One region of the Microbispora sp. NBC_01389 genome, then DNA from elsewhere that is predicted to be linked to it. Evidence: riboswitches for the same ligand, from Rfam matches in the RefSeq annotation. Region 1 holds a riboswitch; each other region holds the start of a gene.
What was found. A riboswitch is a leader RNA that binds a small molecule or an ion and turns the genes downstream of it on or off. The one in region 1 is predicted to bind cyclic di-AMP.
Positions count from the first base shown of each region.

Region 2: it holds a riboswitch for cyclic di-AMP, as region 1 does, so the genes downstream of both, OG344_RS07130 (NlpC/P60 family protein) here and OG344_RS24370 (glycoside hydrolase family 25 protein) in region 1, are expected to answer to the same signal.
Region 3: it holds a riboswitch for cyclic di-AMP, as region 1 does, so the genes downstream of both, OG344_RS20975 (C40 family peptidase) here and OG344_RS24370 (glycoside hydrolase family 25 protein) in region 1, are expected to answer to the same signal.
Region 4: it holds a riboswitch for cyclic di-AMP, as region 1 does, so the genes downstream of both, OG344_RS11680 (C40 family peptidase) here and OG344_RS24370 (glycoside hydrolase family 25 protein) in region 1, are expected to answer to the same signal.

Region 1 is NZ_CP109552.1:5,546,427-5,552,106, reverse strand. Features, by position in the region: gene OG344_RS24385 (hypothetical protein) at 1-28, opposite strand, end outside; gene OG344_RS24380 (hypothetical protein) at 218-817, shown strand; gene secD (protein translocase subunit SecD) at 855-3,113, shown strand; gene OG344_RS24370 (glycoside hydrolase family 25 protein) at 3,239-3,973, opposite strand; cyclic di-AMP (ydaO/yuaA leader) riboswitch at 3,988-4,131, opposite strand; gene OG344_RS24365 (flavin reductase family protein) at 4,378-4,965, shown strand; gene OG344_RS24360 (alpha/beta hydrolase) at 5,083-5,680, shown strand, end outside.
Region 2 is NZ_CP109552.1:1,600,270-1,605,949, reverse strand. Features, by position in the region: gene lysS (lysine--tRNA ligase) at 1-626, shown strand, start outside; gene OG344_RS07135 (LuxR C-terminal-related transcriptional regulator) at 783-1,031, shown strand; gene OG344_RS07130 (NlpC/P60 family protein) at 1,127-2,170, opposite strand; cyclic di-AMP (ydaO/yuaA leader) riboswitch at 2,238-2,391, opposite strand; gene OG344_RS07125 (amino-acid N-acetyltransferase) at 2,822-3,373, shown strand; gene OG344_RS07120 (RDD family protein) at 3,520-4,959, shown strand.
Region 3 is NZ_CP109552.1:4,633,628-4,639,307, forward strand. Features, by position in the region: gene OG344_RS20960 (GNAT family N-acetyltransferase) at 1-9, opposite strand, end outside; gene OG344_RS20965 (NYN domain-containing protein) at 306-1,622, shown strand; gene OG344_RS20970 (NlpC/P60 family protein) at 1,776-2,717, shown strand; cyclic di-AMP (ydaO/yuaA leader) riboswitch at 3,024-3,184, shown strand; gene OG344_RS20975 (C40 family peptidase) at 3,255-3,818, shown strand; gene OG344_RS20980 (hypothetical protein) at 4,166-5,062, shown strand; gene OG344_RS20985 (glycosyltransferase family 4 protein) at 5,186-5,680, shown strand, end outside.
Region 4 is NZ_CP109552.1:2,580,210-2,585,889, forward strand. Features, by position in the region: gene OG344_RS11660 (transposase) at 1-166, opposite strand, end outside; gene OG344_RS11665 (RNA-guided endonuclease InsQ/TnpB family protein) at 273-1,541, shown strand; gene OG344_RS11670 (DUF4872 domain-containing protein) at 1,538-1,813, shown strand; gene OG344_RS11675 (SAM-dependent methyltransferase) at 1,833-2,576, opposite strand; gene OG344_RS11680 (C40 family peptidase) at 2,725-3,120, opposite strand; cyclic di-AMP (ydaO/yuaA leader) riboswitch at 3,367-3,526, opposite strand; gene OG344_RS11685 (hypothetical protein) at 3,844-4,503, opposite strand; gene OG344_RS11690 (helix-turn-helix domain-containing protein) at 4,511-5,089, shown strand; gene OG344_RS11695 (hypothetical protein) at 5,252-5,680, shown strand, end outside.

The sequences.
Region 1 (5,680 bases):
CGCACATGTCACGTCGTGAGGTCGCCATGAGACCGACCATAGCCCACCTTCTCGAAACGGTCATCTACGTTTTCTGTTGCCCGTTTCTCCTCTTATTTCCACCCATTTCTGAAGATCGCTGCATTTTTCGCTCCAGTCCGGAATTACTGGACTCGGCGGGTCCGGGCCGGAGCGGCTACGGTGACCTGAGACCGGGCCGTCACGGGAGGGAGGGATCGTGCGAAGCAGGCCGACCGCCGCGCTGCTGTTCCTGCTGCACGCGATCTTCCTGACCAGTTGCTTCCTGACCAGTTGCTTCCTGACCAGTGGCTTCCTGACCACGGGTTTCCTGACCACCGGCGGCTCGCCCGCCGCGGCGGCGGCCACGGGCGCGCAGGGCGCCGCAGCGATCAACGGGCGACCGGCGGTCACGACGGGCATCGCACATCAGGCGGCCCGCGCCTGGTCCTCGGCGGCCGGCGACGCCCGCCTCCCGGCAACCCGCACCACGACCACAGCACCTACGGCAGCGCGCCCCATGATCGCCCGCCCCGCGAGGGCGGAGAACACGAGCGCACGAGACACGGCGGCGCGGCACCCGGCAACACGGCACTGGGAGTCGCCGAGCGCGGGCCGGCCCGCGCAGAGCGACCAGCCCCGGGTCCACGCGGGCGCCGGCGGCCCCGGCGCCACCGCCGGGCCCGCCCTGCCGCCCGCCTCCGCGTCGCCGCGCGGCGGCGCCCGGGTCACCCGCGCCGGGCCGCGGCACGACGATTCTCCCGCCCAGCGCCCGCGCCGCACGACGGCCGCGCGGGCTCCCCCCTCCACGGCGTACTGAGCCCCTTTTCTTCCTCGTACCCGCCTGTGGAGGCACGATGTCACGTGCGCCTTTGTGGCGCGCGGTGGCGGCGCTCGCCGTCATCGCCACCTCACTGCTGATCGCCCTCACCATGGCCCCGCGCCTCGGTCTCGACCTGCGCGGCGGCACCCAGCTCGTCTTCGAGACGAAGGACTCCCCCACGGTCAGGGCGGACGCCGACGCCACCGACCGTGCCCTCGACGTGCTCCGGCGCCGGGCGGACGCCCTCGGAGTCGTCGATCCCACCCTGGTCCGCTCCGGCGAGAAGCGGATCATCGTGGAACTGCCCGGCGTGCTCGACCCGCGCGAGGCCGCCGAGGTCATCGGCAAGACCGCACAGCTCAACTTCCATCCGGTGCTCGGCCCGGCCGACGACGGCGACAAGGACGGCGACAAGGACGCGATCGCCGATGAGAGCGGCCAGAAGCTCAAGCTCGGCCCGGTCGCCCTCAGCGGTGCCGGCGTCACCGACGCCGCCGCCGGCACCGACCCCCAGCTCGGGCCCGGCTGGTTCGTGACGATCGACTTCCGGGAACCGGGCCCCTGGCGGGAGCTGACCGGCAAAGCGGCCTGCGAACCGGCCGGCGATCCCAGGCGCAGGGTCGCCATCGTGCTCGACGACAAGATCATCTCCTCACCCCAGGTGAACGAGACGGTGGCCTGCGGGGCGGGCATCTCCGGCGGCACCACCCAGATCACCGGGTCGTTCTCCGCCGAGGAGGCGCAGAACCTCGCCGTGCTCGTCAAGGGCGGTTCGCTCCCGGTGCCCCTGGAGCTGGTCGAGCAGCGTACGGTCGGCCCGACCCTCGGCGCCGACGCGATCGCGGCGAGCGCCAAGGCGGGCGTCGCCGGGGTGATCCTCACCGCGGTGTTCATCGGCCTCGTCTACCGCCTGGTGGGCCTGCTGGCCGCGGTCGCGCTGGCCTGCTACGGCCTGATCTCGTACGCGGGGCTGTTGGCGATGGGCGCCACGCTCACGCTGCCCGGCCTGGCCGGGTTCGTCCTGGCGATCGGCATGGCGGTGGACGCCAACGTGCTGGTCTTCGAACGGGCCAGGGAGGAGTACGGCGCGGCGCCCCGCCGGGGCCTCAGGGCGGCCCTCGACCGAGGGTTCAAGAACGCCTGGAGCGCGATCGCCGACTCCAACATCACCACCCTGCTCGCCGCCGGGCTGCTGTTCTGGCTGGCCTCGGGACCGGTGAAGGGCTTCGGCGTGACGCTGGCCATCGGCGTGCTCGCCTCGCTGGTCTCGGCCATGCTGATCACCCGGGTGCTCGCCTCGGCCCTGATCGGCAGGGTCGGCCCGGGGGTCTCGGGCCTCGGCTCGATCGGCCGGGTCAGGACCTGGCTGACCCGGCGCGATCCCGACCTGATGCGGGCGGGACGGCGCTGGCTCGCCGTCGCGGCCGGACTGCTCGTGCTGGTGGGCGCGGGGCTGGTCACCCGCGGCCTGAACTACGGCGTCGAGTTCACCGGCGGGCGGATCGTGGAGTTCGCCACGAGCAGGCCGGTCGACGTCGCCGCGGCACGGCAGGCGGTGGCGGACGCCGGCTTCCCCACCGCCGTGGTGCAGCGGTCGGACGACGCGATCTCCGTACGGACCGGGCAGATCACCGCCGACGACGTCGTCCGCGTCGAGGAGGCCCTGGACCGGAGCGTCGGGGAGGTCGTCAAGCAGCGCGACGAGCTCGTCGGGCCGAGCCTGGGCGCGGAACTGCGCCGCAACGCGCTCATCGCGCTCGGCGTCGCGCTCGCGGCCCAGCTCGCCTACCTGGCGTTCCGGTTCCGGTGGACGTTCGGCGCCGCCGCCGTGGCGGCGCTGTTCGTGGACGCGGCCGTCGTCGTCGGCGCGTTCGCCTGGCTGGGCAAGCCGATCGACGGCGTCTTCCTGGCCGCGATGCTGACGATCATCGGATACTCGGTCAACGACAAGGTCGTGCTCTTCGACCGGGTCCGCGAGCTCTGGCCGATGTCGCGGAAGACGCCCTTCGGGCGGGTGGTGAACACGGCGATCCTGCAGACCGTGCCGCGTACGGTCAACACGGGACTCGGCGCGTTGTTCATCCTGGCGGCGCTGGCGGTGTTCGGGGGCGACTCGCTGCGCGACTTCGCGATCGCCCTGCTGATCGGCATCGTCGTGGGCACGCTGTCGTCGTCGTTCGTGGCGGGGCCGGCCGCGATCGAGCTGGAGCGGCGCGCCGGTCAGCCGCCGCCCCTGCCCGCCGCACCCCGTCGCCGGCCCGTGGCGCGCGACGGATCCGGCGCGGTGGTCTGAATCTGAAGGGGCCTGAATCCGAAGGGGTCTGAATCCGAAGGGGCCTGAATCCGAAGGGGTCTGAATCCGAAGTGGTCTGAGCGGGCCCTTCCCGGGGCGGGTGGCGCCCGCCCCGGGAACGGGCCTCAGGGACGGCCGAGGGCGCGCAGCTCGACCGGGCTGAGCGAGGAGACATTCTGGTCGATCGGTGAGTCGGTGTACTGGTGGATCGCCCAGGTCTTCCAGTCGGCCGGCGGGCTGATGTCGCCCGGGTTCCGGCTGTAGTGGGCCACCCACAGCGGATAGTCGCCCAGGCCCTGGCCGTACTTGTCGGCGAAGTTCCAGCCGCTGTAGAACATCGGCCTGACGCCGGTCTTGGCGGTCACGTACTCCAGCCACTTCCTGGCCCAGGCGTTGACGCGCGGCACCGACTGGCCGTCGGTGGTCTCCAGGTCGAGCACGAGGATGTCGCCCGGCTTGCCCGGCTGCGCGTTCACCACCCGGAGGAAGTGGTCGGCCTCGGCGATCGGGTCGTTGGCGGGATGGCCGTAGTGGTAGACACCGCGGACGATCCCCTTCTTGTCCAGCTCGCGCCAGTGCCGGGGGAAGGACGAGTCGACCCAGTCCGTTCCTTCGGTGGCCTTGATGAAGCCGAACTGCGCCCGGCTGTTGATCCAGTCGTGGTCGGCCTCATAGCCGGAGACGTCCTGGCCGTACGTGTGCGGGTTCGCGTAGGCGGGAGCGGGCGCGGCCGCGGTGGCGGCGAGCGTGGCGGCGGTGATGGTGGCCGTGCCGGCCGAGACCGCGAGTGTCGCCGCGGCGAGGGCGGCGCGCAGGCGGCGGGAGGGCCGCCCGGCGAGAGAGAACCTGAGGGTGGGCATGACGCGGGTTGAGCTCCTTGCTTCCATGCCGCCTACCGGGTTAGCTGACGGGTTCGGGCAGGAAGTGCCCTACGAGCGCATCTGGGGGGCTGCGCGGCGATTCACCCCGAAAAGTGGGTCCCCGGCTCCGCGGAACGCGGACTCGGCGGCCGCACGCCCTGGTGAGCGCACGGTCCGGGCAACGACACGGCAAGGGAGGCGACACGGAGGTCACCGGCACGCATGCCGTGACACCCAAAGGTACATACAGCTCAACAATGGTGTAAACCTGACAAAACATGTTTTTACCTGGGCGGACTCGTCGCACGGGCGGCCCGCTGGACGGGATCCCGTGCGAAGCGGCGCCGAGGAGGTTTGTAAGTTCGTGACTGACCTGAGCGCTGAGTCACGCGAGAGGTGGACCCATGACCGCAGCTTCCGCCGGCCCCGACCTCGGCGACCCCGGCTCCGGCGACGTGCCGCCGCCGTCGCCCGCGGAGTTCCGGCGCGCGCTCGGCACGTTCGCGACCGGCGTGACCGTGGTCACGGGTCTGGACGACGGAGAGCCGGTGGGGTTCGCCTGCCAGTCGTTCGCGTCGGTGTCCCTCGATCCGCCGCTCGTGCTCTTCTGCGCCGACCACAGGGGCCGCGCCTGGCCGCGGATCAGGAGGTCCGGCCGCTTCTGCGTCAACGTCCTCGGCGAGGAGCAGGTCGACGTGTGCGCCAGGTTCGGATCGAGCAACGGCGACAAGTTCGCCGGGCTCGCCTGGGACCTGTCCCACCGGGGCACGCCCGCCCTGCGTGACGTGCTGCTGCGCGTCCACGGCGAGGTGCGGGAGGTGCACGTGGCCGGAGATCACGACGTGGTGATCGGCCTGGTCCGCGAACTCGAACCCGTCCACCCGGAGCAGCGGCCGATGCTGTTCTTCCGCGGCAGGTTCGGCGTGTACCACGACGACCCCGCCACGGCGCTCGGCCCCAACCTGTGGGGCTGGGGCGACCACTGGGGGTGAGACGGCGGCGCGGGGACGACGCGAGGACGACGCGGGGTGCGGGGCGGTGACCTGCCGGTGACTTGACAGCCTGCCCGCTCCGCGAGATCGGTGAACAGGCGGCGAATCGGGGGCCTGATGCGGGAAGGGCGGGTGCGGCTCGGCGGAGCGCTGGACACGGCCCTGGACACGGCCGGGATCCTGTTCGCCGCGATCTTCTTCTGCCTGTCCCTCACGCCGTCGCTGCTGCCCCGCTCCTGGCCGCTGCAGGGGATCATCGCGGGGGTGCTGACCGCGACCGGATACCTCGCCGGGGTGACCGCAGGCGCCCTGGCCCGCCGGAGCGCCGCCACGGCCGCCCGGTGGTGTCCCGGGACCCGGCGCGAGAAATGGCGCGAGGGACGGCGCGAGGGACGTTGCGAGGGACGTTGCGAGAAATGGCGCGAGAAATGGCGCCGTACGGGACGGCGGCGGGTGCGCCGCCTGGTCGCGACGTTCGGCTGCGGGCTGGGCGCCGCGTCGCTGGTCCTCGGCGTACGCGCCCAGCGGGCCATCTACCCGCTGATGGGGCTGCGCCCGCCGGAACGGCTCGGCTATCTCGGCGTGCCGTTCGTCGCGGCGGCGGTCTTCCTGCTCCTGCTGGCCGCCGCCCGCGCGCTGCGCGTCGCGGCCCGGGCGCTCGGAGGCGTGCTCGGGCGATGGATCCCCGCCGCGGCGGCGCGGCTGGCCGCGGGGC
Region 2 (5,680 bases), 3.5 Mb from region 1:
ACGACGAGTGGGACACGCTGACCAGGAAGATCGCGGACGGGACGGCGCTACCGGCCGACCGGTCGGCCTACCGCCGGGCGTCCAGCACGGCGTCCGCGCCGCTGCCCGAGACGCCGCGCCGGCTGCCGTACCGGACGCTCGCGTCGGTGGTCGACATCGCGACCGGCCACGAGGAGCAGACGCTGCGCATCCTGCGCGCCTTCGACCCGGAGATCGGCGGGCTGGACGAGCTGCGGCCGCGGCTCGACCGCGCCCGGCACTGGGTGAACACCTACCTGCCTCCCGAGGACCGCACGCAGGTGCGCGAGACGCCCGACAAGGAGCTTCTCGACACGCTCGGCGAGGGGGAGCGGGAGTCGCTGCGCCTGCTGCTCGACGGTCTTGACGACCACTGGTCGCTCGACGGCCTGACGACGCTCGTGTACGGCGTGCCGAAGGTGCTGGCCGGGCTGGAGATGGACGCCAAGGCGGCGACGCCGGAGCTGAAGGCCGCCCAGCGCGCGTTCTTCGCCCTGCTCTACCGGCTGCTCGTCGGCCGTGACACCGGCCCGCGCCTGCCCACGCTGCTGCTGGCGGTGGGCCGCGACCGGATCCGCGAGCTGCTCGACCCGGGTCGCACGGCCTGACCGCCCTGCCCGCTGTGTTCCACGTGGAGGACGTGGAGGCCGCCAGGGAGGCGGATGACCGGCGGCCCGCCGCCGCACCTTGACGGCCTTCGGCAAAGGCGTTTACCGTCCCTGGAGGGTGGGCCGACGAATCATCGTCGTGGGGGAGGGCGGACGATGGGTTATCCGGAGGTCGTCTACCGTGGTGAGGACCTCGCCACGGACCTTGAGCGTGCCGGTCTCACCGAGGAGGATCTACTGCTGCTCGCCGAGCTGGCGAAGGGTGTGACCGCCGACCGGGTGGGCCGCAGCCTTGACGTCAGCGGCCGTACGGTGCGGCGGCGACTGCGCTGCATCTGCGACCGGATCGGCGTGGCGACCGCGATCGAGGCGGTCGCCTGGGCCGCCCGCCGCCGTCTCATCTGAGCACGTTCCGAACTCGTCCGGCCGCGCCCGCGGGCGCGGCCGGAGTACGGTGATCGCGCGGGGTGGGATCGCGCGGGTGGGATCGTGCGGGGTGATCAGTCGGCGACGCGCACCCCGCCCGCGAACGGGCGTCCGGCGATCTTGGCGATGTGGATGACGTCACCGGTGCGCGGCGCGTGGACCATGTAGCCGCCGCCGATGTAGAGGCCCACGTGGTGCAGGTCGGAGTAGAAGAACACGAGGTCGCCGGGGCGGAGCTGCGCCGTGGAGGAGATGTGGGTGCCGGCCGTCCACTGGTCGCCTGTGTAGTGGGGCAGGCTGATGCCGACGGACTGGTAGGCCGCCATGACCAGGCCAGAGCAGTCGAACGAGCGCGGTCCCTCCGCACCCCAGACGTACGGCTTGAGCTGCTGCGCGAGGGCCCAGCGCGCCGCCTGGGCGGCCTTGCCGTCACCCACGATCGGGAACGACATCCGCCTGCGCGTCTCGGTGCCGACCTCCCGCGAGACCTGCCGGTAGAGGCTGCTCTCGGTCTTCGTGATGAGCTTCGTGATCGTGTCCCGCCGCGTGTCGAGGGCGTTCAGCAGCTTCCTGACCTCGCTCTGGCGGGCGGCGGCGCTGGACTTGGCCCGGGCGGCGGCGTCCATCGCCTTGCTGACCTCGGCGACCTCCTGGCTCTGCTGTAACTCCAGCGCGTACGTCGTGGAGGCCTGGTCGAGGTACTGCCGCGGATCGGTGGACTTGACGAGCACCAGGGCGTTGCCGAGCCCGTTGGTCATGTAGGAGTGCTGGGCGAGGGCGCTCGCCTTCTGCCGGCGGGTGGCCAGCTCGGCCTCGCTCTTGGCGAGGTTCTTCTTGGCGAGATCGGCGGACCGCTCGGCCGCCTTCAGGCGTACGCGCTCGCCGTTGTACTGCTCGGTGAGGGTCTCGATTTCGCTGTAGAGGTTCTCCACCTCCGCGGCGAGCTCCTTGAGGCTCGGCTTCGGGTCGGCGGTCGCGCGGACCACCGGAGCGCCGAATGTGACCGCGGCGAGCGCGACTCCGACGAGGGTGAACCGCCGGATGGCACCCGGACCGGCCGGGCCGGCTCCGGGCCGTCGGCGACGGGCGTGCCTGCCCGCCTGCCGTCCTCCACGCATGCGCAACCGAGCTCCTCTCCCATAGGTGCTCCCGCACCGGCCGGCGTCGTCGCGACGGGCCGTGTGGCGGGGCACTGCCGAGCGCCTGCCGGGTTAGCTGACGGGTTCGGGCCGGAGCAGCCCTACCTTGCGGATTCACCCCTGGACGATCCGAACCTGAACCGATCCTGATCCCGTGGATTGGGTCCCCGGCTCCTCTCCGCACCCGGCGCCCGACAGGGTCCGGACACCGGCGCTTTGAGGATTCGGCGCCCGATCGTCGAGAGTGCTCACGACGATCGGCATCGTCGCTGGACATTAGTGCACCCTGAGTTGTTGCTCAACCAGAACTCGCAAACCCGTCTACGTTTGACAACCAAATGATCACGGCCGGGTCACGAGTTGATCAGCGATACGGGTGGGTCTACCTGGGTTTGTGGTGCTTTGTGGCCGTCTGAGGTGCTGGTCGGACAGAGGGAAAATCGATGCGGAGCCGAACGTGCGTTCCGGCGGCCGAGCCGGCGCCGATCCGTATCCCGGTGGCTACAGACCGTCAGGCGTGATGTCGGACGGACCGTTTGGGATTGACCGTAAATCGGAGCCTGCCCTCGTCGATCCCCGGGCCACGCGCGGGGGCCGAAGGCGGCGGGAGGGGCACTAGGCTGGCCGTTCATGGAGCAGGTCGCCGCGCAGACACCGAGCGGATCCGGCGCCCGGGGCGTGGTGGTGCGCCGGGCCAGGACCCCGGACGTCAGGGAGATCCGCCGCCTCGTCGACGCGTACTCGGGCGTCGGGCCGCGCCTGCTGAAGAAGAGCACGGTCACGCTGTACGAGGACGTCCAGGAGTTCTGGGTCGCGGAGATCGACGGGGAGGTCGTCGGCTGCGGCGCGTTGCACGTGCTCTGGGAGGACCTGGCCGAGATCAGGACGGTCGCGGTGGATCCGGCGGCGCGCGGAGGAGGCGTCGGCCACCGGATCGTCGCCGAGCTCATCGACGCCGCGCGCGGCCTCGGCGTGCGCAGGGTCTTCTGTCTCACGTTCGCCGTGAAGTTCTTCGCCCGCCATGGTTTCGCCGAGATTCAGGGCACTCCCGTGTCTCCCGAGGTGTACGCGGAACTCCTCGCGTCGTACGACGAGGGCGTCGCCGAGTTCCTCGACCTGGAGCACGTCAAGCCGAACACGCTGGGAAACACGCGAATGCTGCTGCATCTCGATCGCCATTGAGTCATAATGCCGACATTGGTGGCTGATCTTGACGCTGGTGGTCAGCCACTGCAAAGGTGACTGTTGATACGCGTGTCGCTACTTTTAGCGATATCAGCGTGTGCTACTGAGATGCGGCGCATGCGTCTTCGAAACGAGGTGACACGGTGGGCACCGGACAGCCGCCGTACCCCCAGGACGAGTCGGACGGGACGCCACCGCCGCCCTCGAACCACGGGTACAACACGGACAGACCTTCCCAGGACTACGACCCCGAGGCCACGGTCGTCGGCTATCGGGCACAGCAGACGGGTCCGCAACAGACGCCCGGCCAGGACCCCGCCCAGGGCGGCTACGGTCAGCAGCAGGGCTATGGCCAGCAGCATGGTCAGCAGGCGCCGCAGCAGGGCTACGGTCAGCAGCAGTACGGTCAGCCGTCGCAGGGCGGGTACGGCCAGCAGCAGGGCTACGGCCAGGAGACCGGCCCGCAGGGTTACGGCCAGCAGCATGGTCAGCAGGCGCCGCAGCAGGGCTACGGTCAGCAGCAGGGCTATGGCCAGCCCTCGCAGGGTGGCTATGGCCAGCAGCAGTACGGTCAGCCGTCGCAGGGCGGGTATGGCCAGCAGCAGGGCTACGGCCAGGAGACCGGCCCGCAGGGTTACGGTCAGCAGCACGGTCAGCAGGCGCCGCAGCAGGGCTACGGCCAGCAGGCCGGCCCGCAGGCTTACGGTCAGCAAGGCTACGAGCAGCAGGGCTACGAGCAGCAGGGCTACGAGCAGCAGGGCTACGGCGGTCAGCAGGGTCAGCCGACGGGCGGCTACGGTCAGCCGTCCCAGGGGGGCTACCAGCAGTACGGGCAGCAGACCGGCCCACAGGCGTCCGGCTCGCAGGCCTACGGTCAGCAGGGCTACGAGCAGCAGGGCCACGGCCAGCCTGGCTACGGCCAGCCCGGTTACGGGCAGCAGGGTTATGACCAGCAGGGCTATGGTCAGCAGCAGTACGGCCAGCCCGGCTATGGCGGTGGGCAGGCCGCGCCGGGGTACGGCCAGCCCGCCTACGGGCAGTCGTACGCGCCGCAGGGGGCGATCCCGCCCGGCGCGCCGGCCCCGCTTGCGGAGTGGTGGCAGCGCCTCCTCGCCCGGCTGATCGACGGTTTCGTCATCGGGGTCCCCTACGCGATCCTCAACGCCGTCATCTGGAGTGTGGTCTTCACGCCCGCCGCCTTCGACCTGACGAAGGGCGTGACGACCCTGGAGAGCGGCGCCTTCCTGGCCACGCTGCTCGTGTCGGTGCTGGCGGGCGCCGTGATGGCCGTCTACGAGTTCTTCATGCTGCGCTCGCGCGGGCAGACCCTCGGCAAAATGGCGATGGGCATCAAGGTCGTCCCGGTCGGGGGAACGCTGGACGCGGCGGGGCTCCCCCAGGACGTGGCGCTCAAGCGCGCCGGAGTGATCTACGGCTTCCAGTTCCTGTCGTGGATTCCCGTCATCAAGTTCCTCGCGAACCTGGCCGCCCTTCTCAACGTGCTGTGGCTGCTCTGGGACAAGCCGCTGCAGCAGGCCTTGCACGACAAGGTCGCCAACACCGTGGTGGTCAAGGTCAAGTAATGACCGCGGACGGGGCCGATGGCGTGCGCCATCGGCCCCGTTTTTCGTATGGCGTGACGGTTCCGGGCGCCGGCGGCGCCCGCTCCGGAAAATTTGGTAACGGGACCACCGGGACATGCCATGCTTGGCGGACCGGCGCATCCGCCCGTGAGGTGGCAATGACCGCGACCCCGCCGCGTCAATCCCTCCGGTCCGCCGCCGCCACCCCGCCCCAGGCCATATCCGGCCGGAGCGGCTTAAGGAACCCGCTTGGCGCTCTTAAGGGCCCGAAGGTCGCGCACCGGCCCTTATGGGCTCCTCGGCCTGCCCGTCCCCGGGGAGCCCCCGCGCCGTCGCCCGAAAGCGCGGGCGGTTTGCCCGCGCGAAACCATAGGCGGCCACGGCCGCCGGGGACGTCCATACGTTTGTGCCGTGGCCGGTTAAATCGATCTTCGGATCGCCCGCTCAGTGGATCTTGGGGGGAGCGGTGCGGTCCTCTCTTTTTGCGAGCCTTCCCGGTGCCGGGGATCTGCTTAGACGTTTGTATATCCCGTCAAGGGCGCGCCGGTCGTACCAGAAGGGTCACGGTTGCCATGAAGATCCGGTGCCGGAGGACGCGGCGTCCCCTCGTTTCCGTGGCGCTCGTCAACGGCACGGCGTGCCGGGACGGGCCTATTGTGTGTGAGTTGTGCGAGCGTCGGATGGAGAGCCGCATGGAGAGGCCGATTGCCGCTTCCGACTT
Region 3 (5,680 bases), 910 kb from region 1:
GGTGAACACTCCGCCGAGCGTACGGACCGGACCGCCCCGGGCGCCAGCGGATCACCGCGCGGCCGGTGACAGATCATGAACCGGACATGGACACGGTGCGACGGCCGTACCCTTGAAGAAGGACAAGAACAGAGGACTATCTCGCAGATCTTGCCGTGTGAGGGGCGCCGTGCGGGCGCGCCGCGAGGCCCGGCCTCGTCGGAGCCCGCTCCCGGGCCCCCACACCGGGGGCGACAGCTCCGCGAGGCGCCGCCGGGCGATCCCGGCAGGCGGCAGGTCTGCAGGAACGGCCGAGGAGCGACGAGATGAGTTCAGCCGGAGAAGGCCTGTCTCGTCCGTTGCCGGAGCAGGTCCGCTTACACGTCGTGGAGGTCGCGGGGCAGGTGCTGGGCACGATGCCCGCCGCGACCGTGCCGCCGCCGCTGCGCGGCATCGCCAGGTTCGACCCGCGCAAGCGCGCCCGCCTGGGCAGCGCACCGATCGCGGCCCAGCTGGAGAACGACAAGGAGTTCCGCGAGCAGGTCGCCGAGGCGCTGGAGACGGCCTGGCCCGAGCTGGTGGCGAGCCTCGCCGAGGGGACGGTGCCGCCGGCGGCCGAGCCGGTGCTGGTCGCGGCGGCGGCCTACCTGACCCGTCCGCCCGGCTGGCCGGACCTGGTCGAGCAGGCGCGGACCGACCTGGAGCAGGCCGCCGCGGCGGGCACGCAGCGGGAGCAGGCGGAGACGCGGCTGCGCGAGCAGCTCGCGGCGCAGCGCGCGTCCGCCAGGGAGGAGATCGACCGGGTCCGCGAGCAGCTCAAGGCGGCCCGCGCGGAGAACTCCGACCTGAGGCGCAAGCTGCACGACGCGCGTGAGCGGGTCAAAGCGGCCGAGGCCAGGGCGGCCGAGCTGGAGGCCGGGACGGCCGAGGCGCGGGCCAGGGCGGCGAGCGCCAACGGCGCCGCGGAGACCGAGCTGCGCAGGCTCAGGGAGCGCCTGGCGGACACCGAGCGTCAGCTGGAGGCCAGCCGCCGCGCCGCCCGCGAGGGCCGCAGCATGGAGGACGCCCGCGTACGGGTGCTGCTGGACGCCCTGCAGGACGCCGCCGCGGGGCTGCGCAAGGAGCTCGGCCTGCCGACCACCATCAGCAGGCCGGCCGACTACGTGAACGCGATCGTGCCGGGCGAGCCCGGCGTGACGGCGGTGCCCGCGCGGGCGCTGGCGAACGACGACCCCCAGCTCCTCGACCTGCTCCTCGCGCTGCCCAACCTGCACCTGATCGTCGACGGCTACAACGTGACCAAGACCGGCTATCCGACGCTGACCCTCGCCGACCAGCGCGCCCGCCTGCTCACCGGGCTGGGCGGCCTCGCCGTGCAGGCGCGCGTAGAGGTGACGTGCGTCTTCGACGGCGCCGAGCTGAACGGGCCCGTGCAGGTCTCAGCGCCGCGCGGGGTGCGGGTGATGTTCAGCGCGCCCGGCGAGATCGCCGACGACCTCATCCGCACGCTCGTGCGCGCCGAGCCGCCGGGGCGCGGCATCGCGGTCGTCTCCTCCGACCGCGAGGTGGCCGACTCCGTCCGCCGCATGGGCGCCCGGCCGGTGCCCTCGCTCCTGCTGCTGCGTCGCCTCGGCCGCGGCTGATCCGGTGCGGCACGCTCCGTACGGAGGCCGATTCGGTGAGTGATGACTGCCGCGAATAGCTGCGAATAGGTTGAAGCGCCAAGATCGCCTAGATAGAGTCGCGCCTCAGGTTCGTTGATCCCGAAGGGGGCCCGAGTGCGAGGGCGTGTGCCGGTGGCCGCTGGGTTGGCCGCCGTGGTCCTGCTGACGCCGCTGACGGGCGCGCAGGCCGATCCGAAACCCACCCTTGCCCAGGCCAAGGCGAAGCTGAGCCGGCTGAACGCGCAGGCGGACAAGCTCGTGGACCGCTACAACGCGGCCGGTGAGAAGTGGAAGTCGGCCAGGAAGAAGTATCTGGCGCTCAACGACGACTTCAAGAAGCAGAACGCGCGGGTCGAGGCGCTGCGCTCGGGGCTGGTGACCATGGCGGTCAGCAGCTACCAGGTGGGCGACATCGGATCCTGGGGCGTCTTCTACAACCCCGACCCCGACACCATGCTCAGCGGTCTCGCCACGTACAACCACATCTCCGCCGAGCGCGTCGGGCGGCTCCAGCAGTACGAGGGCGCCATCCAGGGCCTGAAAGACCGGCGGGACCAGACGAAGACGGTCTACGCCGAGGCCGCCAAGGTCAGGAGCGAGCTCGCCGACGAGAAGAAGAAGGTCGACGCGCTCGTCAACGAGCAGATGAAGCTGTTGCGCTCGCTCGGCACCTACAACGCGGGCAATCCCAACAGCGCGGGCGTCGCCTACAAGGGCTCCGCGTCGGGCAACGCCCTGTCTGCGCTCCAGTTCGCCTACAAGCAGGTCGGCAAGCCGTACCGCTACGGGAGCAGCGGGCCGGACTCCTGGGACTGCTCCGGCCTCGTCCAGGCCTCCTGGGCGGCGGGCGGAGTCGGCCTGCCGCGTACGAGCTACGAGCAGTGGGCGTGGGGCGCGAGCCGCCGCGTGTCCCTCGACGCGCTCCAGCCGGGCGATCTGCTCTTCCACGCGGGCTTCGGTCACGTGGGCCTGTACGCGGGCGACGGCAAGGTCGTCCACGCTCCGCAGACCGGCGATGTTGTGAAGATTGTCACACTCGCGGAGTATCACGCGATCGGTGCCGTCCGCCCCTGACGGCCAGTGTGATCTTTGTTCCGGATGTGCGCTAAGTGCCGAATTTGGGCGTTGCGATGCCTGGTGTGAGCAGAGTCACACTCATCCTGCTGTGGCGTGGGTAAGCTGCGGTTTCTCCTGTGCCGCCTTCGTTATCCGATCTTTATATGCCGGGGTGGCTTTGCCGAGAGCCGCCCGATCTGGGTAGCTTCTGGGCCGCGGCGAGCACGCCTCGCCGCGGCGAGCCCGGCCCGGCCGGCCGGGCCCGCGTCATCCACCGTCGCCGGCGCCGTCCGTCTACTTGCTCCCTCAGGGGATATTCCGGGCGCCGGGGACCTGCCGAGTCCGTGCAGTCAGGAGGCACGGAGCCGGGGAACCATCGACCTTCTTCGCGAAGGTCCGGGGTGAATCGGCGCGTCCACGCGCCGTAGGGCGACTTCCCCGCCCGAACCCGTCAGCTAACCCGGTAGGCGTACGCGGAAGATCCAAGGAGAGATCCTGTCTACCACCCCCGCTAGCCTGTCCCGTCTTGCCCGAATTGCCCTTGGGGGTGCCGCTTTGACGGCATCCGTGGGGATCGCCGGCGCGCAGCCGGCGGCGGCCGACTCGGTGACGGTCACGGTCACGAAGTTGGCCGCGGAGACGAACGCGAGGTCCGCCACCACAGGGGCGGCCAAGAAGGCCGCGAAGAAGGCGACCAAGAAGGCGACCAGGAAGGCGGTCGCCAAGCGGAAGAAGCTCAGCAAGGCCACGCTCCAGCTGGCCAAGGCGCAGCGAGCGGTCACGACCGCGAGGAAGCAGATCGGCGACCCCTACCGCTACGGCGCCAGCGGACCGGGCGCGTTCGACTGCTCGGGCCTGGTCACCTACGCCTGGCGCAAGGCCGGCGTACGGCTGCCGCGCACGACGTGGTCCATCCGCAGCGCCGTACGGAAGAAGGTGTCCTGGGGTCACTTCAAGCCCGGCGACCTCATCTTCACCAGCGGCGGTGGCCACGTCGGCATGTACGTCGGGCACGGCAGGATGATCCACGCCCCGCACAGCGGCACACGGGTCAGGATCGACAAGCTCGACTCCTACCGCAGGGCGACCTTCGTGGGCGCCGTACGCCCCGGCGTCTGATCGGTCCCCCGGTCCCCGGTGCCGGGCCCGTCGTCGCCGGCATCACTCCACGGCTCCGTCCTCCCCTCGCGGGTGGGCGGAGCCGTGGCGTTCCCCGACGCTGACAGGCCGGCTGACGGATCGGCCGGCGATGGCGGGCGCCTGGTAGCGTGCTCGCGTCAGGTCCCGCGGACGGGACGTCGCTGGCAGGCTCGAACGCCTCTGGAGACCCGGTAAGACCCCCTATGTGGCACAGGCTGGCGAAGCAGGAGACCGCGGGAGCGCCGTACGCGCGGCACAGGCCGGATCTGCGGCGTCCCCGCCGAGGAGCTCATGCTCGTCGCTTCGGCCCCCGCCGGTTCGCGTCCATGGCCGTCGCGCTGGCCGCGCTGCTGGCCGGTACGGCCGCCGCGGCGCCGCCCGACCCCCTCTCGCCCCTGCTTTCCCGGGCCCGCGCCGCCGTGCGCGAGCAGCCCGGCATGTGGACCGGCGCCTCCGTCGCCCGTGGCGAGCACGCCGTCGTCGTCGGCGCGCCGCGGCGGCTGGTCGCCGAGATCGCCCGGCTGGCGGGCCGCGCCGACCGCACGGTCACGCGGGTCTGGGGAGAGCACGGCGGCGCGGTGGTCCTCGTGCCGCGCACCGAGGAGCAGGCGGCCCTTCTGGCCGCCCCGGCGGTGGTCGGCGGCCTCGCGGCCGTCGCGACCGGCGACCGGGTGATCGTGCAGCCCGCCGCGTTCGCCCGCCTGTCCGCGGCCGGCCGCCAGGTCGTCGTGACCCACGAGCTGACGCACGTCGCGGCCTCCGGGCCCCGCGCGGTGCCGATGTGGCTCCTGGAGGGCTTCGCCGACTATGTGGGCTACCTCGACAGCGGCCTGCCCGTTCACACGATCGCCGCCGAACTCGCCGCGGACCTGCGAGCCGGCGGTGGAGCCGGAGCGGAAGCCGACACAGCGGTCGGCGCGGAGGCCGGCACAGGGGCTGGTCCAGCGGCCGGCACCGCGGCTGACACAGCGGCCGGCGCGCCGTTGGCCCGTCTGCCGGAACCCGCGGACTTCGCCGCCAGGCCCGCCCAGGCGTACGAGGAGGCCTGGCTGGCCTGCCGTTACATCGCCGCCCGGTTCGGTGAGCGGAGACTGGTCGCCCTCTACCGCGCCGCGCTGCGTGAGGACGCCGATGCCGCGCTGCGGGATGTCCTCGGGCTGACCACCGCCGAGCTGACCCGCCTCTGGCGGTCCTCCGTACGGGCCGAGCTGGCCCGGTCCTGATCCCGGTCCTGATCGCGGTCCTGATCCTGGGGCAGGCGAGAGGCGGGACGGGCCTGCGAGAATGCGTTCCCGGGCGGGCCGCGTGGCCGTGGGCCGTCCGCCGCACCGATGCCGGGGGTGAGGATGGCGAACAAGACGTTGATCGTCACGAACGACTTCCCGCCCAGACCGGGAGGCATCCAGGCGTTCGTGCACGGCCTCGCCTCCCGCAGGCCGCCCGGCTCGGTCGTCGTGTACGCGCCTCGCTGGAAGGGGTGTGAGGAGTTCGACACCCGCCAGCCGTACGAGGTGGTCCGTCATCCCTCCACGCTCATGCTGCCGACGCGTGCGGTGGCGGGCAGGGCGGCGGCGCTGGTGGAGGACGGCGCCACCGTCGTCTTCGGCGCCGCCGCGCCGCTCGGCCTGCTCGCCCCCGCCCTGCGTGCCGCCGGCGCGGCGCGGATCGTCATGCTGACCCACGGGCACGAGGCGTCCTGGGCACGGCTGCCCGGCGCCCGCGGCATGCTGCGCCGGATCGGGGCGGGCGCCGACGTCGTGACCTACCTCGGTGAGTACACGCGCCGACTGCTCGCCCCGGTGATTCCCGCCCCCCGGCTCGTACGGCTCGCTCCGGGCGTG
Region 4 (5,680 bases), 3.0 Mb from region 1:
CGCAGGTCACAGTGGGCGTTGCCGCTGCTCGATGTACTGCTTGTTCGCCGTTGAACTCCCGACGTTCGACCTCGAAGTCGGCGCAGACCTCGCGCATGAGTTCCTCGTATCGGGCCGGCATCGGGCCGGTGAAAGCCCCACGCCGGTACTTCGTCACGCACACCACGTGGGCGTGGAGGGTGTGGACACCATGGCGTTCGATGCGTACATCGGGGTCACTCAGGGTGTGGATTCCATCACGATGACATAAACCAGAGGGATACGATCAGGGCGTGGAGGTGACCAGGCAGGCTCGTGCGCACGTGGCGCGACTCGACCTGAGCACGGCCCAGGTGGCGGTGCTGGACGGTCAGGCGCACACCGCCCGCGCGCTGTGGAACCTGCTGCACGAGTACGTCACCTTCCGGCAGGGCCGGTTTCCGACGGTGAAGGAGTGCGACACCGCGATCCGGGCGGCCCGCCATGAGATCGACTGGATGGGCCGGCTGCCCGCCCAGGCAGCGCAAGCGGTGCTGAAAACCTACCGGCAGGCGTGGGCGAACTTCTTCGATCCCGGCCACCCCGCCAAACGGCCCACGTTCAAGGCCCGGTTCCGGACCCGGTTGGCGGTGGATGTGCCGCAGGCCCGCGATCTGCAGGTCACGCGGGTGAACCGGCGGTGGGGTGCGGTCAGTCTGCCGAAGGTCGGGCGGGTCCGGTTTCGGTGGACCAGGGATCTTCCCGGCGTCACCAGGGGCGGCCCGGCCGGGCGGATCACCGGCGCGCGGCTGGTGAAGGACGCCTTCGGGTGGCAGATCGTGTTCCGCACCGAAGCAGTGGTCGCGGCGGCCCCGGCCGCCCACCCCGGCCCCGTGGCAGGGGTCGATCGGGGAATCGCCGTCGCTCTGGCGTTGTCGGACGGCACCATGCGCGAGCACGGGCCCTGGCTGCGCGACGGCGAGAAACAACGCCTGCGCCGACTGGAGAAGAAGTCCGCCCGGCAGCGCCGCACTCGCACTCCCGGCCGGCCCACGTCCAAACGGCTGGCCCGCACCTACGACCGGATCGCCCGGCTCCGCGCGACAGCCAAGCGCCGAGCCGTCGACTGGCAGCACCAGACCACCACCGAACTCGCGCGCACCTTCGGCGTGGTCGTGGTGGAAGACCTGACGATCACGAACATGGTCCGCTCCGCCAGCGGCACGATCGACCAACCCGGCCGGAACGTGCGGCAGAAGGCCGGGCTGAACCGCGCCATCACCGGGCAGGCGTGGGGCCGGACCGTCACCCTGCTGGAGTACAAAACCCGTGATCGCGGCGGCCTGATGGTGAAGGTGCCCGCCCCGGGCACGTCGCAGACCTGTCACCGGTGCGGGCACCGTGACTCGGCTTCCAGGGACGGCACCCGGTACTCGTGCGTGAATCCCGCGTGCGGGTGGGCCGGGCACGCCGACACCAACGCCGCGATCAACATACGCAACGCCGCAGGAACCGCGGTGTCAGGACGTGGAGACCTCGGGGCTGCCCGGTCCGCGAAGCGTCAACCCCCGCACGCCGCTTGACCGCGACGCGACGGGAGAATCTCCGGCCTTCAGGCCGGGGAGGAGTTCAACGTGACTTCCTCGACGAGTGCGCCGCACTGATCGGCGACGGCCGCCTCCGCGCCGGACATCGGCTGTACGCCGAGGCCGCCGGTCTGTGGACGGGGGTGTCCACCTTGATCGAGAAGGCGGGGGAGAGCGGTGACGCGGGACACCTGGAGCAGGCCGGCGTCATCCTCCACGATCTCTCGCGCGTGGAGAAGGACGCCATGGAGGTGCTGCGTCAGCTGTAGGGACCCCGGGGCGATCGGGTCAGTTCCTCCGCTGGAGGAGGAGCGTGACGAACCCCAGGACGCCCCGATAACCGCGCAGCCACATGTCGCGGTGCTCCAGCGCCGCCGCGCGAGCGTCGTCGGCGTCCGGGCCGGGATGCTCGTTGGCCCAGCGCAGCAGCGTGCCGGTCCAGGACCACTCGTACTCGTCCCATTCGGCCAGGTCGCTGGTGTACCCGTACACCACGTCGAAACCGGCGGCCTCGGCGGCGGCGACGGTGCCGGGCAGGTCGAGGAACTCCGACTTCGTGGCGCCCAGCCGGGTGAGGGCCTCCTCGGTCGGCTCGCGCTCCCAGAACCCCTCGCCGACCAGCGCCAGCCCGTTCGGCCGCAGATAGCGGCGGACGTGCTCGACGGTCGGGCCGAGCCCGCCGAAGGCGTGCGTGGCCCCGACGCAGAGCACCAGGTCGTACTGCTCGGCGACCGGGAAGCCGGCGGCCGGTCGCTCGTGGAACCGGATGCGCTCCCAGACGCCCTGGACCTCGGCCGCGTGCTCCGCCGCCTTGAGCCCGTGCGCGTCGATGTCCACGCCGTCGGCGGTCGCGTCCTGGTAGAGGGCCAGCGCGCGCAGCGTCCAGGCGCCCTCGCCGCAGCCGAGATCGAGGATCCGCGCCCCCTCGGCCAGCCGCGCCCGGCGCAGCAGCCGGGTCACGTTGGCGCCGGAGACCGGTGCGGCGATGGGGTGGTCCCGATGAGCGAGATGGCTGATCAGCTGGCGATCCATGACCCAATCCTTCCGCATCCCTGCACGCTTTCGGCAAGCCGGATTCGCGGCGGCGGGCGGCGTGTCGCCGGCAGGGCCGCCCTCCGGCGGAGACGCCGTCACATGTGACCGGACATCTCCGCCGGGGGTGTCGTCCGCGACGCCGGGGTCACGCTCCGGGGCGTACGGCGGTGACGAAGTTGCTCCGCCAGTAGCCCTTGAGGCGGTCGACCCGGACCACCGCGCCGGAGTGCGGAGCGTTGATCACTTTCTTGTGCCCTATGTACATGCCCACGTGGCCGCCGCCACTGGTGAAGATGAGGTCACCCGGCTTGAGACTCGCCAGGGAGACCTTCTTCCTGACGGCGCTGAGCATGGACCACGTCGTACGCGGGATCTTGACGCCGGCCTTGCGCCAGGCGAACTGGACCAGCCCGGAGCAGTCGAACGCGCGTGGGCCCGTGGCGCCCCACACGTAGGGATCGCCGAGGTGCTTTCTGGCCACCTCGATGGCGTGCTCGGCCTTCTCCTGCTGGAGAGCGGCCTTGGTGAGTTTCGTGTTCACGGAGGCCTCCGCCGTGGTGGCCGTGGTGGCCGCGGCGGTCTCTCCGGCGTACGGGGTGAACGCCGTTACGGGGGGCTCCGGCGGGATGGCCGTCGAGTCCGGGGGCGGGGCCGGCACGGTCCCCGTGACGGCGCCGGCGGGCAGTGCGCCGAAGCCTCCCAGGGAGACGGTGAGCGCTGCGCTACTCAGGGTGACGCAGGCAGCGCGAAGCAGGGTGGTGGGGTTGGCGAACAGGGGATCTCTCCTACGGTCTTCCGCTTGCGCCTACCGGGTTAGCTGACGGATTCGGGCAGGGAAGTCGCCCTACAGCGCTGACGCGCCGATTCACCCCGGACCTTCGGGTCGAAGGTCGATTGGTTCCCCGGCTCCGGGCCTCCTTGCTGCACGGATTCGGCGTCACCGGCGCCCAGGGGGGCGGGAGAGGACATGGCGCCGGTGACAGTGGATGCTCTTTCCGAACACGGACTGCCGGGTTCGTTGGGCAAGGAAACTACCAAGTAACGCCATATTGCCGCAAAGGGTGCAAATGGGATTATGAGCGCATAAAGGGATCATAAAACGAGAAGTCGCAGGTCAGAGTGGTTTCCGGGGTTGCCGAAAGTGACGCGCGTCACACCCTTCCGGGCATGGGCCGGAGCAGCGTGAGATGCGGAACCTTCGCGACGGGACCCGGGAAGCGGCACCCCACAGGGGACGGCACCGCTCCCCGGTGACCTCAGCGGGTCACTGCGTGCGCCAGAACGTGCCGTTCGCCGAGGGGTCGTCGGGGTCACCCTGCGGCACGGTGAAGCCCGCGCCCCACATCGTCGTCGTTCCCGGCCTGCGGGCGACGGAGAACACGACGGCGCCGGTGCCGGGCTTCCGGACGAGCCGGGCTTGTCGCCACGTCGAGCCCGTGACCTGCCACAGAGTGGGGTTCCAGTGCCCCTGCAGGACCCACACGCCGCCCCTGCCGTCCGGCTCGACCCCGGTGTACGGCTGGGCGTCGGCGGCGCCGACGGAGACGGTCCACGACCTGCCGTTCCAGTGCATCACCAGGGTGCGGCCGAAGTTCACGTCGTCACCCTGCTCGTCGGCGCCTTCCCAGCCGACCCCGCCGACGGCCCACACGTTCTTCGACCCCACGACCGCGATGTCCTGGATGGTCACGACGGCGTCCGGCGCGGGAAGGGTGAGGGCCGGCGCCGGGACCAGGGTCCACGACTTCCCGTTCCACCGCATGATCGAGGGCCGGTCGCCCTTGACGCCCGCCGCCCAGGCCACGCCGGTCTTGTACGCGTCGACGGCGGAGGCGCGGCCCGGCAGCCGGACGCTCCGCCACGCGGACCCGGTCCAGTGCCTCGCCGCTGGCGCGAGCCTCTGTGCGGATTCGACAAGTAGCATTGCCGGTATGGCAAACGACGACGCCGCGGTCCTGGCCTCCGTGGGCGCGCGGCTGCGGGCCCTGCGCAGGCAGAACGGCAGCACGCTGAGTCGGCTCGCGGAGTCCACCGGCATCTCGGTCAGCACCCTGTCGCGCCTGGAGTCCGGCGAACGCAAGCCCACGCTGGAGCTGTTGCTGCCGCTGGCGCGGGCCTACCAGGTGCCGCTCGACGAACTCGTCGGGGCGCCGCCGGTCGGCGACCCCCGGGTGCGGTTGAAGCCCATCACCCGCTGGGACTCCACGATCGTGCCCCTGACCCAGCACCCCGGCGGGCCGCAGGCGTACAAGATGATCATCTCGGTGGACCGCTGTGAGCCCGAGCCGCGTACGCACGAGGGCTACGAGTGGCTTTACGTGCTCAACGGGAGGCTGCGACTGGTCCTCGCCGAACACGACCTCGTGCTCAAGGCGGGGGAGGCCGCGGAGTTCGACACCCGGCTGCCGCACTGGTTCGGCAGCACCGGCGAGGCGCCGGTGGAGATCCTCAGCCTGTTTGGCACGCAGGGCGAACGCATGCACGTCCGGGCGAAACCCCGCGGCGCGTAGGAGACGCCCGCTGAACCGTCCCGGGGACGCATCGCGGCCCTCCACCGCATCATGGGGCCACCTTCAGGCCGTCAAGGAGCGACGATGCGGTTCGCGCGGTGGTCGAACGCCCTTCTCCTCAATGGTGAGGCGCTCCGGCCGCGCGGCTGGGACACTGATCGGATGAGGGGCGCATGGGTCACGGTGGCGGCTCTCGGGCTCGCCTGCCTGAGCGCGTGCGGGTCCGTGGTGGCGGGGTCCTCCGGTGTGGACATGGGCCGCCTGCGGGCGCTGGGGGTCGCGCCCGACCTCGTCTATCTGGTCGACCTGCCGGGATACGAGATGGCCGAGCAGTCCATGGGCGGGATCGGCGAGGAGGGGTTCGGCGTCTTCTACACCTCGGCCGGGGGGCGTCAGGTGGAACTGCGGGTGGATCGGGGCACCTTCGGCGACGACGTGTGCCGGAGCACTCCGATCAACCTCGCTACACCGCCGGACGCGCTGGTCCTCTGCGTCCACGACGAGGTCGGCTGGTATCGGATGGCCGGCGACCGTCACGAGTACGTCGCGCTCCGGGGAGACGTCCTCATCAAGCTGGGCGGAGGGGTGACG